4 regions of the Rhizobium sp. NPDC092011 genome follow, and region 4 is predicted to be linked to each of the others. Evidence: predicted binding sites of a transcription regulator. Region 4 holds the regulator's gene; each other region holds the start of a gene.
The links. The regulator PhoB, encoded in region 4, activates phosphate uptake and scavenging genes when phosphate is short. The targets are predictions, from matches to a motif close to TGTCATNNANCTGTCAT.
Positions count from the first base shown of each region.

Region 1: ACIQJ2_RS14110 (esterase-like activity of phytase family protein) is a predicted target of PhoB. The motif match lies at 2,452-2,468, and genes of this name have one in related genera.
Region 2: phnF (phosphonate metabolism transcriptional regulator PhnF) is a predicted target of PhoB. The motif match lies at 2,019-2,035, and genes of this name have one in related genera.
Region 3: ACIQJ2_RS06845 (DUF47 family protein) is a predicted target of PhoB. The motif match lies at 2,410-2,426, and genes of this name have one in related genera.

Region 1 is NZ_JBIVSO010000002.1:1,182,879-1,187,282, reverse strand. Features, by position in the region: gene glmS (glutamine--fructose-6-phosphate transaminase (isomerizing)) at 1-1,522, shown strand, start outside; gene ACIQJ2_RS14115 (DUF502 domain-containing protein) at 1,699-2,400, shown strand; gene ACIQJ2_RS14110 (esterase-like activity of phytase family protein) at 2,641-4,128, shown strand; gene recG (ATP-dependent DNA helicase RecG) at 4,171-4,404, opposite strand, start outside.
Region 2 is NZ_JBIVSO010000009.1:50,838-55,241, forward strand. Features, by position in the region: gene ACIQJ2_RS27325 (carbon-phosphorus lyase complex subunit PhnI) at 1-846, opposite strand, end outside; gene phnH (phosphonate C-P lyase system protein PhnH) at 850-1,473, opposite strand; gene phnG (phosphonate C-P lyase system protein PhnG) at 1,473-1,949, opposite strand; gene phnF (phosphonate metabolism transcriptional regulator PhnF) at 2,051-2,785, shown strand; gene ACIQJ2_RS27345 (2,3-bisphosphoglycerate-dependent phosphoglycerate mutase) at 2,880-3,515, opposite strand; gene dapB (4-hydroxy-tetrahydrodipicolinate reductase) at 3,638-4,404, opposite strand, start outside.
Region 3 is NZ_JBIVSO010000001.1:1,494,052-1,498,455, reverse strand. Features, by position in the region: gene ACIQJ2_RS06860 (taurine ABC transporter ATP-binding protein) at 1-347, shown strand, start outside; gene ACIQJ2_RS06855 (ABC transporter permease subunit) at 344-1,198, shown strand; gene ACIQJ2_RS06850 (LLM class flavin-dependent oxidoreductase) at 1,265-2,335, shown strand; gene ACIQJ2_RS06845 (DUF47 family protein) at 2,446-3,087, shown strand; gene ACIQJ2_RS06840 (inorganic phosphate transporter) at 3,087-4,091, shown strand; gene ACIQJ2_RS06835 (methyl-accepting chemotaxis protein) at 4,204-4,404, opposite strand, start outside.
Region 4 is NZ_JBIVSO010000006.1:192,698-197,101, reverse strand. Features, by position in the region: gene argF (ornithine carbamoyltransferase) at 1-233, opposite strand, end outside; gene ACIQJ2_RS23760 (aspartate aminotransferase family protein) at 307-1,506, opposite strand; gene ACIQJ2_RS23755 (GcrA family cell cycle regulator) at 1,932-2,456, shown strand; gene phoB (phosphate regulon transcriptional regulator PhoB) at 2,624-3,307, opposite strand; gene phoU (phosphate signaling complex protein PhoU) at 3,340-4,053, opposite strand; gene pstB (phosphate ABC transporter ATP-binding protein PstB) at 4,105-4,404, opposite strand, start outside.

The DNA of each region.
Region 1 (4,404 bases), on a different contig from region 4:
GAATTTCTCCGAGCTGCGGGAAGAGCTGAAGGCTGAGGGCAGGGAGTTTGCGTCGCAGACCGATACCGAAGTCGTTGCGCATCTGCTGGCGAATTACATCCGTGACGGTCTTGAGCCTCGTGCGGCGATGCTGAAGATGCTGAACCGCGTCACCGGTGCCTATGCACTGGCGGTGATGTTCGAGAACGATCCCGGCACGTTGATGGCGGCACGGTCCGGCCCGCCACTCGCTGTGGGATATGGCAAGGGAGAGATGTTCCTCGGCTCTGACGCCATTGCACTTGCGCCGTTTACCAATGAGATCACCTATCTGGTCGACGGCGATTGCGCCATCGTCACGCATAGTGGCGCAACGATTCTCGATTTCAGCGGCAAGGAAGTGAACCGGCCGCGGCAGATTTCCCAGGCGACAGCCTATGTCGTGGACAAGGGCAACCACCGCCACTTCATGGAAAAGGAAATCTACGAGCAGCCGGAGGTCATCTCCCATGCGCTGAGCCACTATGTCGATTTCGCCAGCCATCGCGTGCATCCAGGCGTTTCGGCCATCGACTTTGGCAAGGTATCTGGTCTGGCGATATCGGCCTGCGGCACCGCCTATCTCGCCGGCTTGATCGGTAAATACTGGTTCGAGCGCTATGCGCGCCTTCCCGTCGAAATCGATGTCGCCTCGGAATTCCGTTATCGCGAAATGCCGTTACAGCCGTCGCAGGCTGCGCTGTTCATTTCACAGTCCGGCGAGACGGCTGATACTCTGGCTTCGCTGCGCTATTGCCGCGACCATGGCCTGAAGATCGGCGCCGTCGTCAACGTCAAGGAGTCGACCATCGCGCGCGAATCCGACGCGGTATTCCCGATCATGGCCGGCCCGGAAATCGGGGTTGCCTCGACGAAGGCCTTCACCTGCCAACTGGCGGTCCTGGCATCTCTGGCGATCGGAGCTGGCGTCGCTCGCGGCACCATCAGCGCTGAGAGCGAGAAAGAGCTGGTGCATCATCTCATCGAGATGCCGCGCATCATGGCCAATGTCCTGAACCTCATCCAGCCGCAGATGGAAAGCCTGTCGCGCGAGATTTCGAAGTTCAAGGATGTGCTTTATCTCGGCCGCGGCACCAGCTTCCCACTCGCCCTGGAGGGCGCCCTGAAGCTGAAGGAAATCTCCTATATCCATGCCGAGGGTTATGCCGCCGGCGAGCTCAAGCATGGACCGATCGCGCTGATCGACGAGAACATGCCGGTTATCGTGATCGCTCCCCATGACCGCTTCTTCGACAAGACGGTCTCCAACATGCAGGAAGTGGCGGCGCGCGGCGGCCGGATCATCTTTATTACCGACGAAAAGGGAGCCGCTGCCTCGACGCTGCCGACGATGGCGACCATCGTTCTGCCCATGGTGGACGAGATTATCTCCCCGATCATTTTCTCGCTGCCGATTCAGCTGCTTGCCTATCACACCGCTGTCTTCATGGGCACCGACGTCGACCAGCCGCGAAATCTCGCCAAGTCGGTAACGGTGGAATAGGCGTCTGCGATTGCCGTCATCCGGCATCACGTCGTCGTGAGCCGCGTCTCTGTCCGGCTCGGCGGCGTGACTGCCGGGTTGTATGCCGCTTGGATTTCTGGCACGCTTCTTAAGGGAGAGGTGGGGAGGATTTGCCCGATAGCGATAGGCGGCTGAACGGAGTTTTCGAGCGGCGAATGACTGAGAAACTCATCAAGGTATCCGTAACGACGCGGATCAGAAACAACTTCCTGGCCGGCCTTATCATCTGCGCTCCCATAGCCATCACGCTCTGGCTCACATGGTCCGTCGTTCATTGGGCAGATAGCTGGGTGCGGCCCTATATTCCTGCGCGCTACGACCCGGAGAGCTATCTGAACTTCGCCGTTCCCGGCACTGGGCTGGTAATCGCGATGATCTTCATCACGATGGTCGGCTTCCTCGCCAAGAACCTGATCGGCCAGAGCATCGTTCGCTTCGGAGAGTCGATCGTCAATCGTGTGCCTCTTGTCCGGACGATCTACAAGAGCGTCAAGCAGATCTTCGAAACCGTCTTGAAGGAGCAAGGGACCTCCTTCAAGAAGGTCGGGCTTATCGAATATCCGAGCCCCGGCCTATGGTCGATGGTATTCATCTCGACGGATGCCAAGGGCGAGATAGCCTCGAAATTCAATGCCATGGGCCAGGATATGGTGGCGGTTTTCCTGCCGCCGACTCCCGTGCCAACGGCGGGTTTTCTGATTTTCGTGCCGCGCGAAAAGATCACCATTCTCGATATGAGCCCCGAAGACGGCGCGAAGCTTTTGATCTCGGGCGGCCTTGTCTCGCCCGAATACAAGGAACAGCTGACTGCGGCCAAAAGCCTGCCGACGCCCGTTCCAATGAAGTCTCTGACTTAGAGCATATCTTCATCCTGTAGGTCTTCGGCGATCTTCGCGTGCAGCGTGCGCTGTCATTTGCCTATCATGTTGACGCCTTAGATCGTCGTCAGGGACAGGCAGCCGGATTTATCTCATCCATTGAGGGCTCGGGGCTTCGACACCGGGCATTTGCTCCTCCAGGCAGCGCGCGGCGAGGTCGGAGATGGACGCCGTTGTTTCCAGACTGGTTTTCATCAGGAGGATATTATCTTGAAACATATGCGTTCGAAGAGCCTGCGATTGCTATCGGCTGCGCTCGCCACATTCGTGTTTGTAGCCCCTGTGGCGGCACTTGCCGATACGGCCATAACCGTTCAGGGCGCGACGCTCGTCAACAAAGGTCGCGTCGCCATCGGGCGCATTCCGGCCAATCAGCGCGACAAGTTTGGTGAGACCTTCGGCTCGGGTTCCGGTATGTCGATCGACACCAAGGGCTGGACCCGCAATGCAGACGGCACCTACAAAGGATCGCTCTGGCTGCTGCCGGACCGGGGTTACAATGTTGCCGGTACGACCGACTATCGTGCCCGCCTCAACACGATCGACATCGTCCTGACGCCTGTCGCTCCCGGTGCCACACCGCCGGCAGGCAAGGAGCAGTCGGGTGTCGCTGCCAGGCTTGCAGACACGCTGCTGTTGAAAGACAACAAGGGGACGGAAACCACCGGCCTCGATCCGGCAAATGGCGTCCGCAATCCGGAAGGCGCCATGCCGCTGATGCCGCAGGCACCGAACGGCAAGATCTCGCTCGACAACGAAGCCATCGCCCGGTTGCCTGATGGCTCGATGTTCATCAGCGACGAATACGGTCCCTACATCTATCGCTTCTCGGCCGATGGCCGGATGCTGTCGGCGACGCCGCCGCCCGCCGCGTTTCTGCCGATGCGCAACGGCGCCGTGAACTTCTCTTCGAACAATCCCGGCCCAGGTGAAGCTGCCCCCGATCCGAAAGATCCAATCAGCGGACGCCAGAACAACCAGGGCTTTGAGGGCATGTCTTTGACCCCGGACGGCAAATTTCTAATTGCCGTGCTCCAGTCGGCGACAAGACAGGACGGTGGCGATTCCAGCGCGACTCGGCAGAACACCCGCGCTCTGGTTTATGACGCTGCAGACCTCGATCATCTGAAGCTGGTGCACGAATATGTCGTACCTTTGCCGGTCTTCACCAATGACAAGGGTAAGACGGCCGTCGCCGCCCAGAGCGAAATCGTCGCGCTCTCGCCGACGAGCTTCCTGATGCTCGTGCGCGACAGCGGCAATGGTTATGGCCAGAAGGGCGAAAAATCGCTCTACCGCAGCATCGATATCGTCGATGTCTCGGCCGCCACGGACATTGCCGGTAGCAAGTTCGACAGCGACAAGCCGGTCGCTCCGAAAGGTGTCGTCGACCCCTCTGTGAAGCCGGCTGTGGTTAGCCAGTTCATCGACATCAACGATAGCGCTGATCTCACCCGCTTCCGCCTTCACAATGGCGCTCCGAACGACCGCAATAACCTCTCTGAGAAGTGGGAGGCCATGTCGCTCGCCAGCGTCCAGGACCCGAAGTTGCCGGACGATTACTTCCTGTTCGTCGCCAACGACAACGACTTCATCACCCAGGATGGCTTCCAGGTCGGTGCTGCCTACAAGGATGAGAGCGGGGCCGACGTCGATACCATGTTCCAGGTGTTCCAGGTCACCATTCCCGGCCTCGCCGCCAAGTGAGACCGTGAAACAGAGATGGACGCGGCTGCCGCGTCCGTCCGTTCATCCCGCCCGCAGGAAACGGATCGCCTCGTCGCGGCGGAAAAGGTAGAGCAGGGTTCGGATCGCCATGCCGCGCTCGCCGGTCAGTTCAGGATCGCGTTCGATGATGTAGGCGGCATCCTTGCGGGCGATTTCCAGCAGATCGGCATGGGCTTCGAGACTTGCGATGCGGAAGCCCGGTGTGCCGGACTGGCGCGTGCCGAGAAGCTCACCTTCTCCGCGCAGCTTCAAATC
Region 2 (4,404 bases), on a different contig from region 4:
GCTCTGGCCGAAGACCAGGCCGTAGCCGCGGGTAAACTGCGGCGGCGCCTTGGCCGAACCCTTGAACTGGTTGACCATCTGGCACTCGGTCACCTGGATGCGGCCGAGCGAGACGGCAAAGCCGAGTTCCGGCACGTCGAGTTCCACTTCGACTTCGCCGATGCGGATTTCGCCGGTGAAGGGATGAGTGCGGCCGTAGCCACGCTGCGTCGAATAACCGAGCGCCAGCAGGAAGCCTTCGTCGCCGCGGGCGAGCGCCTGCAGGCGAAGATCGCGGCTCATCGGGAACTCCAGCGGCTTGCGCGTCAGATCGCCGATTTCATGATCGACCGGCATGGCGCCGTCGCCCTCGATCAACCCTTCCTGGTCGAGAATTTCAGAAACGCGCATGACGCGGCCCTCTTCGGCCGGCCGCTGCATCGGTTCGTCCACTTCCTCGTCGGTCAAAAGGCTCGGGTCGAGCAGGCGGTGCGTATAGTCGAAAGTCGGGCCGAGAAGCTGGCCGCCGGGCAAATCCTTGTAGGTTGCCGAGATACGGCGTTCGATCTTCATTGCTGCGGTGTCGAGTGGCTGGGAGTAGCCGAAGCGCGGCAGTGTCGTGCGGTAGGCGCGCAGCAGGAAGATCGCTTCGATCATGTCGCCGCGCGCCTGGCGGACGGCAAGTGCCGCCAGCGTGCGGTCATAGAGCGAGGCTTCGGCCATGACGCGATCGACGCCGAGTGCGAGCTGCTCGACGATCTGGTCGATGCCGAGCGCCGGCAGCGAACGGTCGCCGCGGCGACGATCGGCCAGCAGCCGGTGAGCATTGGCGATGGCGGCTTCGCCACCCTTTACGGCAACATACATATGTCACATCTCCGTCGCGATGATCTTGGTGGTGCGCGGCAGGCAGAGGAATTGCCGGCCGGCGGTCAGAACGAGGTCCGCACCGCGCGGGAAGAGGGCGCGATTGTCGTTCCAGATGCGAAGGAAGCTGTCCGGCAGGCCCACGGGAGCGATCATGCTGACGCCGTTGATGCCCGGGCCGGAAAGCGCCAGATCCTTGCCACCTTCGAGGCTTTCGATCTCAAGAATGATCGTCGTTGAGCGATCGGGATATTCCTGAGTGCCGATGCCGAACTGGTTGAAGGAGGACAGCGCCATGCCGGCCTCGATGAAAGCAAAGGCCGCTTCGAGCCGTTCTTGGATAATCGGCGCCCCTGTGTGGAAGCTCAGCCATTCCGGTAGGCTCGACCGTCCAAGGCTGGTGGAGAGCCAGACCGGCGTGTCGTGATCGCAAAGTGTAAGCCCGATCGCGCCGGCGGCGATGCCGAGCGGCGCCGGAGGCGCGACCTCGGTCGAGATGGTCTGCAAGGTGCCGGGGCGGGCCATCGCATCCATCATCAACTTGAAGACGCTCTGCCCGTCGAAAACCGGGTCGGTGAATCCGCCCGTCAATGCATCGTTACCGAAGGTGGAGGGGGTAAGGCTCATCAGTCTTCTCCGCGAACCATGGTGAAGAAATCGACGCGCGTCGCAGCCGTCTCTTGGGCGCGCTTGCGGTCATACTCGGCGATGCGTTCGGTGACCGGCTGAAGGATAGCCTTCTCGACGAATTCCTTGGTGGCTGACTGCTGCCAGAGCGCGTCGAAGATGGCCGAGAGGCGAGCCTTTTCCCGATCCGTGCCGAGCGCGTGCGCATGGCCGATCGTGCCCGATGCGAGCCGGACGGTGGCGCGGGTCACCGTGACCTCACCTAGATTGAAGGGAGAGCCGCCGCCGCCGATGCGGCCGCGCACCATGACGAGCCCGGTCTCCGGTCCGCGTACTGGCTGCACCGTCGGCTTGCTCGGCAATGCCTCCCACGCCGCTTCCAGTTCGTCACGCTCTGCCTGCGCCAGAAGATCTGCAACGCGCTTGCGTTCCCTCCGCTCCTGTGCGGCCGCTTCCTGCCTCTGTGCTGAATTCATCGCGTCTTCCTCTAAATGTCTATTGATATAGACAACCATACAATGTAGGTTTATATCTATTGGTGAGTCGTGACAAGCGTGTGACAGGGCGAGTGGGCGAAATGGCAGGGCAGAAGATACAGAGACAGACGGGCGTGGCGCTCTGGCGGCAGATCGCCGACCGGATTCGCACGTCGATCAACCACGGTGATTTTGACGAAACGGGCATGGTGCCGCCGGAAACGACGCTGGCGCTGCAGTTCGGCGTCAACCGCCACACGATCCGCAGCGCGCTTGGTGCGCTGGCGCAGGAGGGTATTGTCCGGGCGGTGCAGGGGCGTGGCACACTGATCGAGCGCAAGGAGCGGCTGAGCTTCCCGATCTCCAAGCGCACGCGTTTCTCGCAGGGGATCGGCGATCAGGTACGCGAGACCCGCAGCGTCCTGCTTGCGGCAGGCGAAGAGCCGGCAAATGTGGAGTTGGCCCATCAGCTCAAGGTCGATGTCGGCACCCAGCTTGTGCGCCTCGAAACGCTCGGCCAGGCGGATCATCGCCCGGTGTCGCGCGCCACAAGCTGGTTTCCGGCCGATCGCTTCGGCAATATCGCGGAGATCTACCGGACGACCGGATCGATCACGAAGGCTTTTCGGGAATTGGGTGTGCCGGACTATGTCCGCGTCGTCACCGAGATCACCGCGACCCATGCCGACGAAAGCGACCTGAGCGATCTGCAACTATCGCCGGGGGCTATCGTTCTGGTCTCCCAGGCGCTCAATGCGGATCTTGACGATGTCCCGGTGCAATATTCGATTTCCCGCTTCGCCGCCGACAGGGTGCGGTTTACAGTCGAAAACTAAGGCTGCAAAGCAATCTTCGGAAAGATCGTCCCCTCTCCCCCGCAAAAGGGGGAGAGGGCTAGGGTGGGGGCTTTTTAGCCCTGACAGATTGCGCTCAATGCGCGCCCGACATGTCGCCGAGGACTTCCTTCGAGGCGACGGTGGAATCGGCCTTGAGCTTGTAGACCATCGGCACGCCCGTCGCGAGGTTCAGCTCGAGGATCTGTGCCTTGCTCAGGCGGTCGAGAACCATCACGAGCGAGCGCAGCGAGTTGCCGTGGGCGGCGACGAGGACGTTCTGGCCGGCGAGAACGCGCGGCAGGATTTCCGTCAGGTAGTAAGGCCAGACGCGCGCGCCGGTGTCGCGCAGGCTTTCGCCGCCGGGCGGTGGGACGTCGTAGGAGCGGCGCCAGATGTGGACCTGTTCTTCGCCCCACTTGGCGCGGGCGTCGTCCTTGTTGAGACCGGAGAGATCGCCGTAGTCGCGCTCGTTCAAAGCCTGATCCTTGATGGTCTCGAGGCCGGGCTGGCCGATTTCATCGAGGATGATCTTCAGGGTGTGCTGGGCGCGGGTGAGATCCGAGGTGAAGGCGATATCGTATTTGATGCCGTAGTCGGCCAGCGCCCTGCCGCCCGTCTTGGCTTCCTCGACGCCAAGCGCGGTCAGATCGGGGTCCTTCCAGCCGGTAAAGAGATTCTTCAAATTCCAGTCGCTCTGCCCATGGCGAACGAGAACGAGAGTACCGCTCATAATATTTCTCCTTGATAGAGCAATTCCAGGAAAAGTGCGTAGCGGTTTTCCGGTTGGAATTGCGAGACAATAAAAGGCTGGAGCGGATCAGCAGTTCCGTGCCGACCCGCTCCTGGATCGGATCAATGTGTCGCGAGCCCGAGAACGTCGAGCATGGAATAGAAGCCGGGTTTCTTGTCGCGCGCCCAGAGTGCGGCTTGCAGCGCGCCGCGCGCAAACAGCGACCGGTCGCCGGCATTGTGCGACAATGTCAGCCGCTCGCTCTCGCTGGCGAAAATCACCGAGTGATCGCCGACCACGCCGCCGCCACGCAGGGTCGCAAAGCCGATCGTGCCGGTTGGGCGCGGGCCGGTGTGGCCATCGCGAACCCGTACGGAATTGTCGTTGAGATCGACGCCACGGCCCTTGGCCGCAGACTGGCCGAGCAGCAATGCCGTCCCCGAGGGTGCATCGACCTTATGGCGATGATGCATCTCCAGCACTTCGATATCCCAGTCGTTTGACGGCAGCGCACGGGCCGCCTGCTCGACGAGCACGCTCAAAAGATTGATGCCGAGGCCCATATTGCCTGACTTGACGATGCGGGCATGGCGCGCGGCTGCCTTGAACTTGGCTTCGTCCTCGCCCGAGCATCCGGTCGTGCCGATGATGTGGACGATGCGCGCCTGCGCGGCGAGGCCGGCAAAGGTGACGCTGGTTGCCGGCGTGGTGAAGTCGATGACGCCTTCGGCATGGAGAAACGCGGCGAGCGGATCGTCGGTCACGGAAATGCCGATCGGGCCGAGCCCGGCGATCTCGCCGGCATCCTTGCCGATGAAGGCGGAGCCGGGACGCGCGACTGCAGCATGCAAGGTTACGCCATCAGTGGCGTGGATGAGCCGGATCAGAG
Region 3 (4,404 bases), on a different contig from region 4:
TGGCGACCGACCCGGACATCCTGCTCATGGACGAGCCCTTCGGCGCGCTCGACAGCCTGACGAGGGAACAGATGCAGGAACTGCTCGTCTCCATCTGGGCCAGAACCAACAAGCGGATCTTCTTCATAACCCACTCGATCGAAGAGGCCCTGTTTCTGGGCACCGAGGTGCTGGTGATGTCACCGCGACCTGGCCGCGTCGTCGCCCGCTTCAATCTCGATTTCGTGCATCTCCTCGCTGCCAGCGGCGACGCCAGATCGATCCTGACCTCTCCCGAATTTGCCGAACTCAGAGAGGAAATTCGCGCACTCCTGCACAATGCAGACAACATCAGGAGCGCGGCATGACCGACATTTCTGGAACGCGTCCCGTTATCGCCCGTTCGCCGGAAGCAAAGGCTAAGCTTGTTCGCATGCCGGGCTTCGGCGTCGGCTCCAAGCCGACGATCGCCATCAGCTTCGCAACCGGGGCCGCCTTCCTCGGTCTGTGGTGGCTGGTCTCGAAACTTGGCCTGGTTTCCCACCTCTTTCTACCAAGACCCGATGAAGTCTTGACGCAAATCGGTGTCGTCTATCGCGACGGTTATGCCGGCGCCTCGCTCTCAGAACACATAGTCGCCAGTCTGTTTCGCATCGTCGTTGCCGCAGCGATCGCAATCGTGGTCGGTATTCCCGTCGGCCTGTTGATGGGCCTCAGTCGTTGGGCAAAGGGAATTCTCGACACGCCCATCGAATTCTACTGGCCGCTGCCTCCGCTTTCGTACCTGCCGCTGATGATCATCTGGCTCGGCATTGGTGAAACCTCGAAGATCACGCTCCTGGTGCTCGCCATGTTTGCGCCTATCTGCCTGTCCGCTCAGGCGGGCGTCCGCTCGCTACCTCTTGAGCGTGTCAATGCGGCGCGTTCGCTTGGCGCAAGCCGGCTGCAGCTCTTCCTTTCCACCGTCCTGCCTTCGGCCTTGCCGGAAATCCTGACCGGCGTGAGGATTGCGTTCGGGATCGGCTGGGGAACGTTGGTCGCAGCCGAACTCATCGCCTCAACCCGCGGCATCGGCTTCATGATCATGTCGGCATCGCAATTCCTGGCAACCGACGTCGTCTTCGTCGGCATCGGCATCATCGCGATCTGCGCCTTTGCCTTCACAGCGGCAATCCGCATTCTCGAGGCAGTTCTCGTTCCCTGGAAGGGGAAACTCTGAGCGCAGGACGCACAGGCGTCGCCAATCTCGGTCGCGGCGGGAATTTCCCATCCAATGCAGGCAGGCATGGTCATGAGCAGCGAATTCCTCTGGTACATTCCCAACGACACGAAACCCGGCCATCGCGGCGATTCCGCCGTCGAAAATCACAATAGCCTGGAGACACTGACGAGCCATGCCAGAGCGCTGGAAGAGCATGGGTGGAAAGGCGCCCTGATCGGCACGGGTTGGGGACGGCCTGATACCTTCACCGTTGCCGCTGCCCTTGCCGCCAGGACGACGAGCTTCGAGCCATTGATCGCCATCCGCCCAGGTTACTGGCGGCCCGCACAATTCGCATCCGCGGCTGCCACCCTGGATCAGTTGAGCGGCGGCCGGGTGCGGGTCAACATCGTATCGGGCAAGGACAATCTATCCGCTTATGGTGACAGCGAGGGCGATCAGGCGCATCGGTACGACCGTACCCGGGAATTCATGCGACTGGTTCGCAGGCTCTGGACCGAGGAAAGCGTTACCTATGAAGGCGAACATTTCCGCGTTGCTCAATCGACGGCGGCGCCTCGGATCCAGGCTCGCGGCGAGCGCCGACACCCCAAGCTCTATTTCGGCGGCGCTTCGCAAGCTGCGGAGAGCGTCGCCGCCACCGAGGCCGACGTCCAGCTCTTCTGGGGCGAGCCGCTTGATGATATCGGGGAGCGGATCGAGCGCTTGACGTCTCTAAGCAAGGCGCTGGATCGCGATCTCGCTCCACTCGAATTCGGCTTGCGCATCACCACGCTCGTACGCGAAACCAGCGCACGGGCATGGGCAGATGCAGAAGCAAAAGTCGCAAGAATGGCCGAGGACAATGGAGCAGGCTGGCACGACCATCGCCAGTCGATAGCCGTCGGTCAGAGACGCCTGTTCGATCTCAATGCACGCGGCGATGTGCTCGACGACAATCTCTACACCGCACCAGGCAAATTCGGCGGCGGCGGGGCCGGAACGACGTGGCTGGTCGGATCCGCAGAAGAGGTTGCCGGCTCCCTGCGCAAATACCGCGAACTGGGTATCACGCATTTCGTCCTCTCGGATACGCCCTATCTCACGGAAATCAGGCGACAGGGGGATCAGCTATTGCCCCTTCTGCGCGATTGATAGACGGAAAAGACCTTCGCTATACCCACAGAACATCGCGAGCACGCGGCTTTCCAAGCCGCGCTCCGTCAATTATGACGGTTTCATGACAATGAATGCATGGAGCTTTGATGTTAGGCTGGTTTCGCAAACTCATGCCGCGCGAGGATCGCTTTTTCGATCTCTTCGCGCAGCACTCGCGCACGATCGTCGGCGCCGCTGAAGCCCTGAACGAACTTTTGGCCGGCAAGGACATCGACGCGAAAGGTCGACGGATCGTCGAGCTCGAAAATCAGGCAGACGGCATCACGCGCGACGTGCTGCTTGCCGTGCGCCGGAGCTTCATCACGCCTTTCGACCGCGGCGACATCAAGGACCTCATCATGTCCATGGATGACGCCATCGACATGATGCACAAGACCGTGAAAACCATACGGCTTTTCGAGCAGAAGAGTTTCGACCCCGGCATGCAGCAGATGGGCGAAGTGATCGTCAAGGCAGCCCATCTGGTCGCCGAGGCCGTTCCCCTCCTCGATCGCATCGGGCCGAATGCCTCAAGACTGGCCAACCTCACGGAAGAGATCGTCAAGGTGGAAGGCCGCGCCGACGAACTCCATGACCAGGGGCTGAAGGATCTGTTCCGCAATTACGGCGCCTCCAATGCTATGGCCTTTATCATCGGCAGCGAGATCTACGGCGAACTGGAAAAGGTGGTCGACCGCTTCGAGGACGTCGCCAACGAGATCAACGGCATCGTGCTCGAGAGCGTCTGATGGAGGCCACCCTCGCCTTTCCCTTGCTGGTGGGGATCATCGCCACCGCCTTGTTCTTTGACTTTCTGAACGGGCTTCACGATGCGGCGAATTCCATCGCCACCATCGTGTCGACCCGCGTCCTGCGGCCGCAATATGCTGTGCTGTGGGCGGCGTTTTTCAACTTCATTGCCTTCATGTTCTTCGGGCTGCACGTAGCTGAAACACTCGGAACAGGCATCATCGATCCCAGCATCGTCGATGCTTCGGTCATCTTTGCCGCGTTGCTGGGGGCGATCGTCTGGAACATCGTCACCTGGATATTCGGCATCCCCTCCAGCTCGTCACATGCGCTGGTCGGCGGGTTGATCGGCGCCGGTCTCGCCAAGGTCGGCGTAAGCTCGATCGTCTGGCTCGGTGTCTTCAAGACAGCCGGCGCGATCGTGATGTCCCCGCTGATCGGATTTGTGCTGGCGCTTTTTCTGGTCCTGATGGTGACGTGGCTGTTCGTGCGGCAGACACCCTTTGCCGTCGACAGCACGTTCCGTATTTTGCAATTCTTCTCCGCGTCGCTCTATTCGCTCGGACACGGCGGCAACGATGCGCAGAAGACCATGGGCATCATCGCTATTCTCCTTTATTCTCAAGGATATGGCGGCAGTTCCTTCCATGTGCCTCTATGGGTCGTGCTTTCCTGCCAGACGGCCATGGCCCTCGGCACGCTGTTTGGCGGATGGCGGATCGTGCACACGATGGGCTCGAAGATCACCCGCCTCAACCCGATGCAAGGCTTCTGCGCGGAGACCGGTGGCGCGCTGACGCTCTTTGCCGCGACCTGGCTTGGCATACCGGTATCCACCACCCATACGATTACCGGCGCCATCATCGGCGTTGGCGCGGCGAGACGCGTATCGGCCGTCCGCTGGGGCATTGCCGGCAATATCGTCATCGCCTGGATTATCACGCTTCCGGCCGCTGCCGGCATTTCTGCCCTTTCCTATTGGGCCATGCAGCTCCTGAAGTGAGCGATAAAAACCGGATTCCTCCGGTTTCACAAAAAAAGATCGCGACCAATTGGTCGCGATCCAGAATAGTAAACTATATCAATGCTCTATTGAGCGCGCCGGATGCGCAGCATCAAAATTCTTCCCACGATGCGGCAGCCGCGGTCGCCGCACTGGAGCCCGAGAAGGCTCCGGTGATCCTTGCTCTCAGGGAGCGGGCCGGCGAAGCAGCAGGGCTCGACTGCTCCGTAACAGCAGCAGGCCGAGCCTGGCTGCGGCCTGTCTGAAGGGCGAACTGCCCAAGCAACTCGTTCAAGGCGGTCACTTCCTTTGC
Region 4 (4,404 bases):
GTTCCGGAGAGGAACAGCGTCTCGCCGCCGAGCTGGCGCATGCCGACGTCGAAGGAAACGCGGGTTCGGGTGGAAGGCTTCTCGAAAATCATCGCCAGCATCTTGCCGGCCAGCGGCTTGTCTGCCGCACCCGCCTTCAGCGCCTTCTTTCGCACGATCGCATCGTCGATGATGTGGCGCAGATCGGCAGCCGGGACGGCCGAGAGATCAAGAAAATGTTTCGGAGAAGCCATGTCCTTACCTGTACTCCAGAAAAAACAATAACGCCCGCATGGGGCAGGAACGCCCCGACTGCGGGCGGTAAACTTAGGCCGATTTCTTGGTGCGGGCTGCGCGCGCACGCTCAGCCGCACGCTCGATGCGGGCGAGACCTTCGCGTGCTTCCTCAGCGGTGACGACCAGCGGCGGCAGCAGACGGATGACGTTGTCGCCGGCCGGCACGCCAAGCAGATGCTCGGCGCGGATCGCCTGCAAGAGATCCGCCTGCGGGATTGCCGCCTTAATGCCGAGCATCAGGCCCTCGCCACGAACATCCTCGATGATGTCGGGGAAGCGATCCTTCAGCGAGGCAAGCCCCTGACGGAACACCAGAGCCACATCGCGAATGTGCTGCAGGAAACCATCCGCAAGCACGATGTCGAGCACGGCATTGCCGACCGCCATGGCAAGCGGATTGCCGCCGTAGGTCGAACCGTGCGTTCCCGCCTTCATGCCGGAGGCCGCTTCTGCGGTCGCCAGGCAAGCGCCGAGCGGGAAGCCACCGCCGATCCCCTTGGCAACGGCCATGATGTCGGGCTTGATGCCGGCCCACTCGTAGGCGAAGAGCTTACCCGTGCGGCCAACGCCGCACTGGACTTCGTCCAGGATCAGCAGCAGGCCGTGCTCGTCGCAAATCTGGCGCAGGCCACGCAGGAATTCATTGGTCGCCGGGCGGATACCGCCCTCGCCCTGCACCGGCTCGATCAGGATCGCGGCCGTCGCATCGGTGATGGCTGCGCGAACGGCATCGAGATCGCCGAACGGCACCTGATCGAAGCCCGGAGCCTTCGGGCCGAAACCTTCGATATATTTTTCCTGGCCACCGGCCGCGATCGTCGCGATGGTGCGACCGTGGAAGGCGCCCTCAAAGGTGATGACGTGGAACTTCTCCGGATGCCCCTTGGCGAAGTGATAGCGCCGCGCCGTCTTGATGGCGCATTCCAGCGCCTCGGCGCCCGAATTGGTGAAGAACACCTTGTCGGCGAAGGTGACTTCCGTCAGCCGCTTCGACAGCTTTTCCTGACCGGGCACTTCATAGAGGTTCGACAGGTGCCAGACCTTGTCCGCCTGCGCCTTCAATTCCGCCACCAGATGCGGATGCGCGTGGCCGAGGGAATTGACGGCGACGCCGGCTGCAAAGTCGAGATAGCGCTCACCGCTTTCCGTGACCAGCCACACGCCCTCGCCTCGCTCGAACCGCAGCGGAGCACGCATGTAGGTGTCATAAAGCGGCGCGGTCTCGGCCATGGCCATATCTCCTCGATCACAACTTTAAGGACCAATCGCTTCCGCTTGATGAAACGGGTCCGAAAAAATCAAAAATGCCGCCTTGCGGCGGCCCAGGCACTATTGATGTTTTGCACCGCGATGTCAACAAAACTGGCGATTTAGCAAGTGCGAGAAAACGCTTCAGCGCAAAAGGATTACGTTCGCCACCGCGTATTGCAGAAATGCCACGCCGGGGCAGCAAGTTGGGGAAAACCCCGAAATCGATTCCTCAAGATTCGCGCGACTCTTGTCACGGAGTCAGCCTCACACTAGGTTAAAAACCAATTGCTAGACTGCATGCGGCGGAACTAGTCACCACAATTTTAAAGCGTTTCGTGCCTCGTTCCCATTCGAGGCAATGGTGAAGGATTCTGCCACCGGAAACGCGACAGCGGAGACAGGGCATGAACTGGACAGACGAACGCGTCGAGAAGCTGAAAAAGCTATGGTCCGAAGGGTTGAGCGCCAGCCAGATCGCGGCGCAACTGGGTGGCGTGAGCCGTAATGCCGTCATCGGCAAGGTGCATCGCCTGAACCTTCCCGGCCGAGCGAAGGCGGGTGGCACGGCGACGGCTGCTCGCACGCCGAAGCGCAGCGCCTCGGCGCCGCGGGCCCCGGCTTACACTTCGCGTGTCGCAACCCGCACGGTTACCCGCCAGCAGGGCGCAACCATGCTGAAGGAAGAGATCGAGGTCGATGCGGTCAACGAGATTACCTATCGTCCGGCTTCGAACGTCGTCGTTCCGATCTCTCGTCGCCTCGGCCTGACGGAGCTGACGGAACGCACCTGCAAGTGGCCCGTCGGCGACCCGCTGAAGGACGATTTCCACTTCTGCGGCAACGACAGCCCGGATTCCTCACCATACTGCACCTACCATCAGCGCATGGCGTATCAGCCGGTGAATGAGCGTCGGCGGAACAACGGTTAAGCAATTGCAGGAAAAGTGCGAAGCGGTTTTCCGTCCGGAATTGCGTAAAACAAAAATACCGAGCGACGATCCAAGCATTCAGACAAAGAAACGGGCCCCTCGAGGCCCGTTTTCTGTTTCCGCCGCTATGTTGATGCCTGAGCGCCCCCAACACAAGGATGTGCCGCTCAGGCCTCCATGGAATAGCCCGCGCCGCGAACGGTACGGATGACATCCTGCATATTGGAGAAGTTCAGCGCCTTGCGCAGGCGGCCGACATGAACGTCAACGGTGCGTTCGTCGACATAGATATCGTGCCCCCATACGCCGTCTAGCAGCTGCGAGCGCGAGAAGACGCGGCCCGGCGAGGACATCAGGAATTCCAGCAGGCGGAATTCCGTCGGACCCAGCCGCACTTCACGGCTCTTGCGATGAACGCGATGGGTTTCGCGATCCAGCTCGATATCGCCGCAACGCAGCACCGTGGAGAGAACCTCCGGGCGGGCTCGCCGCAGCATCGCCTTGACGCGAGCCATCAGCTCCGGCGTCGAGAACGGCTTGACGACGTAATCGTCCGCGCCGGTCGAAAGGCCACGCACGCGCTCGCTTTCCTCGCCGCGGGCCGTCAGCATGATGATCGGCAGGCGCTCCGTCTCCGGCCGCATGCGCAGCCGGCGGCAGAGCTCGATACCGGACACGCCGGGGAGCATCCAGTCTAGGATCAGAAGATCGGGGATGCGCTCCTGGAGACGCAACTCGGCTTCATCGCCTCTGAGGATCGTGTCGACCTCGAAGCCTTCGGCCTCGAGATTGTAGCGCAGCAGAACGCTCAGCGCTTCCTCGTCTTCTACAACAGCAACTCTTGGAACCATGCGCCTTTGGTCTCCTTGTCTTCGCTTCCAGATTATTCCGTCACCGCGCCGACGGTGTTGGCGGTATCGTCTTTCGGACGCTCGCCCTCGGGCTGAGCACCGGTCGCCATGTAATAGATCGTCTCGGCAATGTTGGTGGCATGGTCGCCGATGCGCTCGATGTTCTTGGCGCAGAAAAGAAGATGCGTGCAGGTGGTGATGTTGCGCGGATCTTCCATCATGTAGGTCAGCATCTCGCGGAAGAGCGAGGTATACATCGCGTCGATTTCCTCGTCGCGTTCGCGGATCGAGACGGCCTTGTCCGGCGAGCGGGTGGCGTAGACGTCGAGCACTTCCTTGAGCTGGCCGAGCGCCAGTTCGGAAAGATGTTCGATACCGCGAGCAAGGCGGCGCGGAACGCCGGTGCCCTGCACGGCGATGACGCGCTTTGCAGTGTTTTTGCCAAGATCGCCGACGCGCTCCAGATCGGAGGCGATGCGGATGGAACCCATGATCTCACGCAGGTCAGCCGCCATCGGCTGACGACGTGCGATGGTGACGATCGCCTTGTCGCCGACTTCGCGCTCGGCATGGTCGAGAACGACGTCGTCGGAGATGACCTTCTGTGCGAGAGCGGCATCGCTATGAACCAATGCGCGAACGCTGTCGCTGACCATCTGTTCGGCCAGACCGCCCATTTCGGCAATGCGGCGCGTCAGGAACTTCAGGTCTTCGTCATAGGCAGAGAGAATGTGAGTGGAGACCATTTTTCTATCCTCAAGGTGAACTGTGTGAAGGGAGCCGCGCGCCTGACATCATCAACCAAAACGGCCCATGATGTAATCCTGCGTGCGGAAATCGTCGGGATTGGTGAACATCTTATCGGTGTCGTTCTCCTCGACCAGATGGCCGAGATGGAACATTGCGGTGCGTTGCGAAACGCGGGCTGCCTGCTGCATGGAATGCGTCACGATGACGATGGTAAAATTCTCCCGCAGCTCGTGGATGAGGTCTTCGACCTTTGCCGTTGCAATCGGATCCAGCGCCGAGCAGGGTTCGTCCATCAGGATCACTTCCGGGCTGACGGCAACCGCGCGCGCGATGCACAGGCGCTGCTG